DNA from 2 places in the Streptomyces macrosporus genome. Region 1 is predicted to be linked to the other one. Evidence: riboswitches for the same ligand, from Rfam matches in the RefSeq annotation. Region 1 holds a riboswitch; the other holds the start of a gene.
What was found. Region 1 has a riboswitch for glycine ahead of gcvT (glycine cleavage system aminomethyltransferase GcvT). Riboswitches for the same ligand answer to the same signal wherever they lie in the genome.

Region 2: it holds a riboswitch for glycine, as region 1 does, so the genes downstream of both, gcvP (aminomethyl-transferring glycine dehydrogenase) here and gcvT (glycine cleavage system aminomethyltransferase GcvT) in region 1, are expected to answer to the same signal.

What each region holds. Positions count from the first base shown of each region.
Region 1 is NZ_BAAASZ010000051.1:68,331-72,416, forward strand. It holds gene ABD335_RS27925 (enhanced serine sensitivity protein SseB) at 1-716, opposite strand, end outside; gene ABD335_RS27930 (AAA family ATPase) at 763-1,422, opposite strand; glycine riboswitch at 1,630-1,738, shown strand; glycine riboswitch at 1,739-1,856, shown strand; gene gcvT (glycine cleavage system aminomethyltransferase GcvT) at 1,915-3,030, shown strand; gene gcvH (glycine cleavage system protein GcvH) at 3,142-3,519, shown strand; gene glyA (serine hydroxymethyltransferase) at 3,590-4,086, shown strand, end outside.
Region 2 is NZ_BAAASZ010000036.1:32,537-36,622, forward strand. It holds gene gcvP (aminomethyl-transferring glycine dehydrogenase) at 1-1,572, opposite strand, end outside; glycine riboswitch at 1,637-1,756, opposite strand; glycine riboswitch at 1,758-1,856, opposite strand; gene ABD335_RS25820 (PRC-barrel domain-containing protein) at 1,990-2,385, shown strand; gene ABD335_RS25825 (DNA polymerase IV) at 2,304-3,728, opposite strand; gene ABD335_RS25830 (MerR family transcriptional regulator) at 3,839-4,086, opposite strand, start outside.

The DNA of each region.
Region 1 (4,086 bases):
GGGTCCTGGGCGGCGTCCAGCAGCACCATCTGCACCGGCCACCGCACCGGCTCGCGTCCCAGCGCCCGGCTCAGGGCGTCGTGCGCCGCGACCCGGGACTCGGGGTCCAGCAGGTCCAGCTCCACCCCGACGAACAGCGCGGGCGCGTCGCCCTCGACGCTGGCCAGGCCGCGGCGCGCGGTGCGCACCTGCGGCAGTCCCGCGAACTCCCCGGCCGCCGCGGCCAGGAAGTCCACCGGCTCCTCCTGCCAGTCGGGCTCGAAGAGCCTCACCCGGGCCCCGCTCGCCACGCCCGGCACCCCCGCGGCGCCGCCCTCGCGGCACAGCTCGGCCACGGCCGGCGGGGGGATGGGGGCGCCGACGGTGCCCTCGGGGTTGATCACGATGCCGACCTGCGGCGGCAGACCGCGGGCGAACTCGCGGGCGGGCGCGACGGCGAAGGGCAGGTGCGAGCCGGCGCACTGCAGGAACTGCTGCTCGGAGCTGAAGACGGGGACGTACGGCGCCCCGTCGAGCTGGATGGTCGGCAGGTCCAGGTTGGGGCTGTCGGGGCCCCCGCCCTCGGGCAGCGGCACCCACAGGCTGCTGCGCCCGAGCACCTCCAGCAACCGGGCGCCCGCTCCGGGGACGCCGACCGACGCGGCGAGGGTCTCCTCCAGCTCGTTTCCGGGCCAGCCGCCGCCGTGTCCCGGTCCGTACTGCTGCGGGATGGTCATGTCGGAACACTATCCGCATCCGGACGGCGACGGCCCGCCCGTGCCCTCACCCCGGGCGCCGCTCGAAGACGATGCCGCGCAGCGCCCCCGCCGCGGGGCGGTCCAGCAGCACCGCCGAGACGCACCCCGCGGGCAGCCGACCGGCCTCCACGTCCGCCACCAGGCGCCCCACCGCCCGCCGGTGCCGGGCGAACGCGTACGTCGACACCCCGCGCCCCCGCTCCGCCTGCCCGGACAGCGCCACCTCCGGCGGCACGTCCAGCAGCACCATGTGCAGGGCCCGCCCGCGCCTCCGGGCGTCCCGCGCCAGCCAGCGGCGCACCCAGCGCTGGGTGCCGCAGTCGTGCACCACCACGCCCGCGCCCGAGGCCAGGGCCCGCCACAGCGACAGGTAGTGCGCGACGCGGACCAGGGGACGGTAGACGACGTAGGGCAGCCGGGCGGGCAGCCGCCGCTCCCAGCGCTCCCGCACGTCCTGGGAGTCGATCCGCACCACCGTCTCGTTCGCCGCCACCACGCGCCGGATCAGGGTGGACTTTCCGCTGCCCGGCAGGCCGGAGACCACCACCCGGTCCCCGGCGGGGAAGCGCAGGACCCGCACCCCCTCGGTTCCGCGCAGGTCGCGTCCCTCCGGCCGCACGGACGCGGGCACCGCCCGGGGCGCCGGTCCGCTCCGCGCCGCACAAGCACTCTCCAGGCTGCTCACCGGTAGGCCCTCCCCGCTGTCGGCCACGTGCTTCGCGGCTCCACCCAGAGCGTGTCAAGAAGGATGACGACGGACAAGGTGGCCGGCCGCCGGGAACCTCCCGACACTCCTTTCTCTCGGCCACCGTCTTCCCATCCTCGCGCGCCCCGCCTCCCCATGGCGTGCCGGACATGCGATGATGTGCGCGTCAACTGCATACCGGCCGTTCGAGTCCGTGCGGGAGAGTTCCCGACAGCCGCCGTCGCGGCGGGTGCCGGGGCGCCGAAGGAGCAAGTCCTCCCTTGAATCTCTCAGGCCCCGATACCGCGCGGACAAGGCACATCTGAAAAGCGGGCGCCCCCTCGAGGAGGGCGTCCCACCCAAGGTGCAAGCCGTGGTCCGTCCGTCGCGGGCTCGTGGCGAACCTCTCAGGTTCCGATGACAGATGGGGAGGATGTTCATCCCCCCGCCGTTCACCGGACCGTCCACGCCACCCGCCTGGGAGCAACAGCCATGAGCGATTCCCGACGCACCCCCCTCGACGCCGTCCACCGCGCCCTCGGCGCGACCATGACCGACTTCGCCGGCTGGGAGATGCCGCTGCGCTACGGCAGCGAGCGCGACGAGCACAACGCCGTGCGCACCCGCGCCGGACTGTTCGACCTGACGCACATGGGCGAGATCACCGTCACCGGCCCGCGGGCGGGCGAACTGCTGGACCACGCCCTGGTCGGGCACCTCTCCACGGTTCCCGTGGGCCGGGCCCGCTACACCATGATCTGCGACGAGTCCGGCGGCATCCTCGACGACCTGATCGTCTACCGGCTGGGCGTCGAGGAGTACCTGGTCGTCGCCAACGCCGCCAACGCCCGGGTGGTCCTGGACGCCCTGATCGAGCGCCGCGACGGCTTCGACGCGACCGTGCGGGACGACCGCGAGGCGTACGCGCTGCTGGCCGTCCAGGGCCCGGCCTCGCCCGCCGTCCTGGCGAGGCTCACCGACGCCGACCTGGACGGGCTGAAGTACTACGCCGGGCTGCCCGGCACGGTCGCGGGCGTGGAGACGCTGATCGCCCGCACCGGCTACACCGGCGAGGACGGCTTCGAGCTGTTCGTCGCCCCCGACGACGCGGAGACGCTGTGGCGGGCGCTGACCGAGGCCGGCGCGGACGCGGGCCTGGTGCCGTGCGGGCTGGCCTGCCGCGACACGCTGCGGCTGGAGGCGGGCATGCCGCTGTACGGGCACGAGCTGACCCGCGACATCACCCCCTTCGACGCGGGCTTCGGCCGCGTGGTGAAGTTCGACAAGCCCGGCGACTTCACCGGCCGCGCCGCCCTCGAGGAGGCGGCCCGCCGGGCGGCGGGGAACCCGCCGCGGAAGCTGGTCGGCCTGGTCGCCGCCGGCCGCCGGGTGCCGCGCGCCGGGTACGCCGTGGTCACCGCCGACGGCGCGGTGATCGGCGAGGTCACCTCCGGGGCCCCCTCCCCCACCCTGGGGAAGCCGATCGCGATGGCGTACGTGGACGCCGCCCACGCCGCTCCGGGCACGGAAGGTGTGTGCGTGGACATCCGCGGTACGCATGAGCCCTACGAGGTCGTCGCGCTGCCGTTCTACCGGCGCGAGCGCTGACGGCCGCGGCGGGGCCGGGGTCCGCCGCGGCCCCGCCCCGTGCCCGTCCACACCGTCCCACCTGGCAAGACCGGTTTCTCACCACCCACCTCTGATCAGGAGAATCACGCCATGAGCAACCCCCAGCAGCTGCGCTACAGCAAGGAGCACGAGTGGCTGTCGGCCGCCGAGGACGGCGTCGCCACGGTCGGCATCACCGAGCACGCGGCCAACGCGCTCGGCGACGTCGTCTTCGTCCAGCTCCCCGAGGTCGGCGCCACGGTGACCGCGGGCGAACCCTGCGGCGAGCTGGAGTCGACCAAGTCGGTCAGCGACCTGTACTCGCCCGTCTCCGGTGAGGTCACCGAGGTCAACCAGGACGTGGTGGACGACCCGGCGCTGGTGAACTCCGCCCCTTACCAGGGCGGTTGGCTGTTCAAGGTGAGGGTCTCGGAGGAGCCGGAGGACCTGCTCTCCGCGGAGGAGTACGCCGCCTTCACCAACGAGTGACCCCCGCCCGGGAGGGCCGCGCGCCCGTCCCGCCGTCCGCCGCCCAGCACACCACGATCGGAAAGATCCGATGTCGCTTCTGAACAGTTCCCTGCACGAGGTCGATCCCGACGTCGCCGCCGCCGTCGACGCCGAGCTGCGTCGTCAGCAGTCCACCCTGGAGATGATCGCCTCGGAGAACTTCGCTCCGGTCGCCGTCCTCCAGGCCCAGGGTTCGGTCCTCACCAACAAGTACGCCGAGGGCTACCCCGGACGCCGCTACTACGGCGGCTGCGAGAACGTCGACGTGGCCGAGGACCTGGCCCGCGAGCGGGTGAAGGCCCTGTTCGGCGCCGAGGCGGCGAACGTCCAGCCGCACTCGGGGGCCCAGGCCAACGCCGCGGCGATGTTCGCCCTGCTCGACCCGGGCGACACCATCATGGGCCTGGACCTGGCCCACGGCGGCCACCTGACCCACGGCATGCGGATCAACTTCTCCGGCAAGCTCTACGACGTGGTCGCCTACCACGTCGACGCCGCCACCGGCCTGGTGGACATGGAGGAGGTCGAGCGGCTGGCGAAGGAGCA
Region 2 (4,086 bases), on a different contig from region 1:
GGCGGTGGCGTTGAGCTTCATGGTGCACGAGCCCAGCGGGATCATGCCGCGGTCCAGCGCGTAGTCCCGGTCGGCGAGGCGGCGCAGGTAGCGCAGCATCGCGGTCTCGGAGCGGTACCGGTGGAAGACGGGGTGGGTCAGGTAGTCGCTCTCGCGCAGCAGCTCCCCGGGCAGGGCGTCTCCGGTGGCGGCGTCCAGCCGGTCGACGTCCTCCAGCCGGGCCCGCACTCCGAAGGACTCCCAGACGGCGGCGAGGTGCTCGCGTCGGGTGGTCTCGTCGCAGGCGACGCCGACGTGGTCGGCGTCGACCCGCCGCAGGTTGATCCCGGCCTCCAGGGCGGCGGCGACGACCTCGTCGGCCCGGCCCGGCACCCGTGCGGTGACGGTGTCGAAGAACGCGTCGTGCACGACCTCGACGCCGCCCTCGCGCAGCCCGGCGGCCAGGACGGCGGCGAGGCGGTGGGTGCGGCGGGCGATGGCGGCCAGCCCGTCGGGGCCGTGGTAGACGGCGTACATCGAGGCCATCACGGCGAGCAGCACCTGGGCGGTGCAGATGTTGCTGGTGGCCCTCTCGCGGCGGATGTGCTGCTCGCGCGTCTGCAGGGCCAGGCGGTACGCCGTGGTGCCGTCGGCGTCCACCGAGACGCCGACCAGCCGGCCGGGCAGGTTGCGCGCGTAGGCCTCCCGTACGGCCATGTATCCGGCGTGCGGCCCGCCGAAGCCCATCGGCACGCCGAAGCGCTGGGTGGTGCCCACCGCGATGTCGGCGCCCAGCTCGCCGGGCGGGGTCAGCAGGGTCAGGGCGAGCAGGTCGGCCGCGACCGTGACGACGGCGCCCAGCTCGTGCGCCCGCTCGACGACGGGGCGCAGGTCCCGTACGGCGCCCGAGGCGCCCGGGTACTGCAGCAGGACGCCGAAGACGCCGCGCTCGGCGATCTCGGCGGGGATGCCGTCGGACAGGTCGGCGACCACGACCTCGACCCCGGTGGGCTCGGCACGGGTCTCGATCACGGCGACGGTCTGCGGCAGGCAGTCGGCGTCGACCAGGAACACGCCGCCCTTGACCTTGCCGACGCGCCGGGAGAGCGCCATGGCCTCGGCCGCCGCGGTGCCCTCGTCCAGCAGCGAGGCGCCGGCGGTGGGCAGGCCGGTCAGGTCCGCCACCATGGTCTGGAAGTTCAGCAGCGCCTCCAGGCGCCCCTGGGAGATCTCCGGCTGGTAGGGCGTGTAGGCGGTGTACCAGGCCGGGTTCTCCATGACGTTGCGCAGGATGACCGGCGGGGTGAAGGTGCCGTGGTAGCCCAGGCCGATCATGGGCTGCAGCACCCGGTTGCGGGAGGCCAGGGAGCGCAGTTCGGCGAGGACCTCCGCCTCGCTGCGGGCCGCGGGCAGGTTCAGCGCCTCGGTGCTCCTGATCACCTCGGGCACCGCGGCGGCGGTCAGCTCGTCGAGCGACCCGTAACCCACCTGGGCGAGCATCTTGGCCCGGTCGCCGGCGTCGGGGCCGATGTGGCGTTCCTCGAAGGGCGTGCCCCGCTCCAGCGCGGTGAGGGAGATGCGGTCGTGTGTCATCTGCGGAGGCCTCCTGGTCTGTGCGACCTGCGAGGGGCACCACGGCACGGGCGCCCGAACGGCCTCCCCCTCTGTCATCTCGACCTGAGAGCTTCACCGGTCCGCGCCCGCGGTCCGGTTTTCACCGTCGGTGAGGAGGGGCGGCGGTGTCGTTCGTCCGCGCCCGCCCTGCTTTCCAGAGTGACCTCGCCCGCGCGGTACGTGTGCCTGAGAGATTCCGGGGAGGGTTTGCTCCTTCGGCGCCTCCGGCGTCTGCCGTCGGAGGACTCTCCCGCTCGGGGTCAGCAGCCGTTTCAGAGCCTACCAGCGACGGGTGCCGCCGGCCTCGTGTCGTTCCGGTCCCGTTGTCGAGTGGCCGATGCACCGAATGTGCCCTTTCGTTGTTTGTAGTCCTCGTTTCCGAACAAGCGCGACTTCATGCGAGCAGTTGGAGGGACCGTGCAGACCGACATCGATCCGCGGCACCTGATAGGGCTCAAGGCGTTCGACCGCGACGGGCAGAAGATCGGCACCGTCGACGAGGTGTACCTCGACGACGCCACCGGCGTGCCGGAGTGGGCGGCGGTGCGCACCGGCCTCTTCGGCCGCGACGCCTTCGTCCCGCTGGAACCCAGCGAGGTGGTGGACGGGGCGCTGCGGGTCCCCTTCGAGCGCTCCCTGGTCAAGGGCGCGCCGGACTTCGGCGTGGGCCACCACCTCTCCCCCGAGCAGGAGCTGATGCTCTACCGCCACTACGGGCTGGACGTGTCCGTCGAGGCGTCCCTGTCCGACGACGAGATGACCTTCGGACGGATCGCGGGGTCGGAGGGCTGACCGACCCGGAGGGGAAGCGGGTCGGAGGGCTCCAGTTCCGGGTCGTCCACCGCGAAGGTGCGCACCCGGCCCGGCGGTGATCCGGGTTCCTCGAACCGCACCGTCACCCGCCCCAGACCGCTGCCCTGGACCCAGCCCGGCCCGTACCGCGCGTGCCGCACGTCCAGACCGGGCAGCCAGCGACGTACGGCCCCCGAGACCTCCCCGGCCGCCGGGGCGACCGCCACGGGCGGAGCCGGCCGCGGCGGCCGGTCGCCCTGGAGAGCATCGCCGGCCTGGGCGAACAGGTCCTCCTGGGTGAAGTCGGCCAGGCCGCTCACCCCGACCCCCAGCAGCCGCACCCCGGCGGTGGTGTCCACCCCCTCGATCAGCCGCGCGGCGGCCTCCCTGACGACCGCCGGATCGTCCGTGGGACCGCGCAGCGTCTCGGAGCGGGTGAGGGTGGAGAAGTCGTAGTTGCGCACCTTGATCACCACCGTGCGTCCGGAGCGCCCCGCCTTCCGCAACCGTTCCACGCAGCGGTCGGCCAGCCGGGCGATCTCCGCGTGGATCCGGGCGCGATCGGTGAGGTCGGTGTCGAAGGTGTCCTCCACCGAGACCGACTTGGCGTCCCGGTCGGCCACCACCGGCCGCTCGTCGATCCCCTGCGCCATCATGTGGAGCGCCGTGCCGTGCGCCCGGCCCAGCAGACGGACCAGTTCCGCCTCCCCGGCCTCGACGACCTCCCCGACGGTCGCCACCCCCGCCCGGCGGAGCGTCTGCTCGGTGGCGGGGCCCACCCCGGGCAGCGTGCGCACCGGCATCGGGGCCAGCAGGGCGCGTTCGGTGCCGGGCCGGATCACCACCAGTCCGTCGGGCTTGGCCTGTTCCGAAGCGATCTTGGCGAGCATCTTCGAGCCGGCCAGTCCGACCGAGCCGCTGAGCCCGGTGGCGGCCCGGATGTCCCGGCGCAGCCGTTCGCCGACGGCGCGGGCCTCCCGCGCCGACGCCACCCTCGAGCCGCCCGCCTGGAGGTCCACGAACGCCTCGTCCAAGCTCAGCGGCTCCACCAGCGGCGACAGCGCGCGCAGCAGGCCCATCACCACGTCGCTCACCTGGCGGTAGAGGCCGAAGCGGGGCGTGAGGTAGGCGGCGTTCGGGCACAGCCGCCGGGCCTGCGCCATCGGCATCGCCGAGTGCACTCCGAAGGGACGGGCCTCGTAGGAGGCGGTGGCGACCACCCCGCGCGGGCCGAGGCCGCCGACGATCACGGGCTTCCCGCGCAGGCTGGGCTTGGCCGCCTGCTCCACGGCGGCGTAGAACGCGTCCATGTCCAGGTGCAGGATCGTCGGTGCCCCTCTCACACCTGCGATGCTGCCCCACGCCTCTGACAACCGCGACGGCCGTCTCCGCACGTGCCCGGAGAACCTCCGGGCACGTGCCCCGGGCGGCGCCGGCCGGGCTCGTCCGGGGGTCAGCCCGCCCGGTTGCGGCGCCGCGCCAACTCGTCGGCGGGGTTGTTCCCGACCAGCGTCTCCCCGGTGTCGACCCGCTCGGCGTGAAGCTGGGACAGGACGGTCTCGACGTCCCGCCACACCACTCCGACGGCGATCCCGAAGACGCCTTGGCCGCCCTGGAGGAGGTCGACGACCTCGTCGGGCGAGGAGCACTCGTAGACCGTCGCCCCGTCGCTCATCAACGTGATGTGCGCGAGGTCGCCGA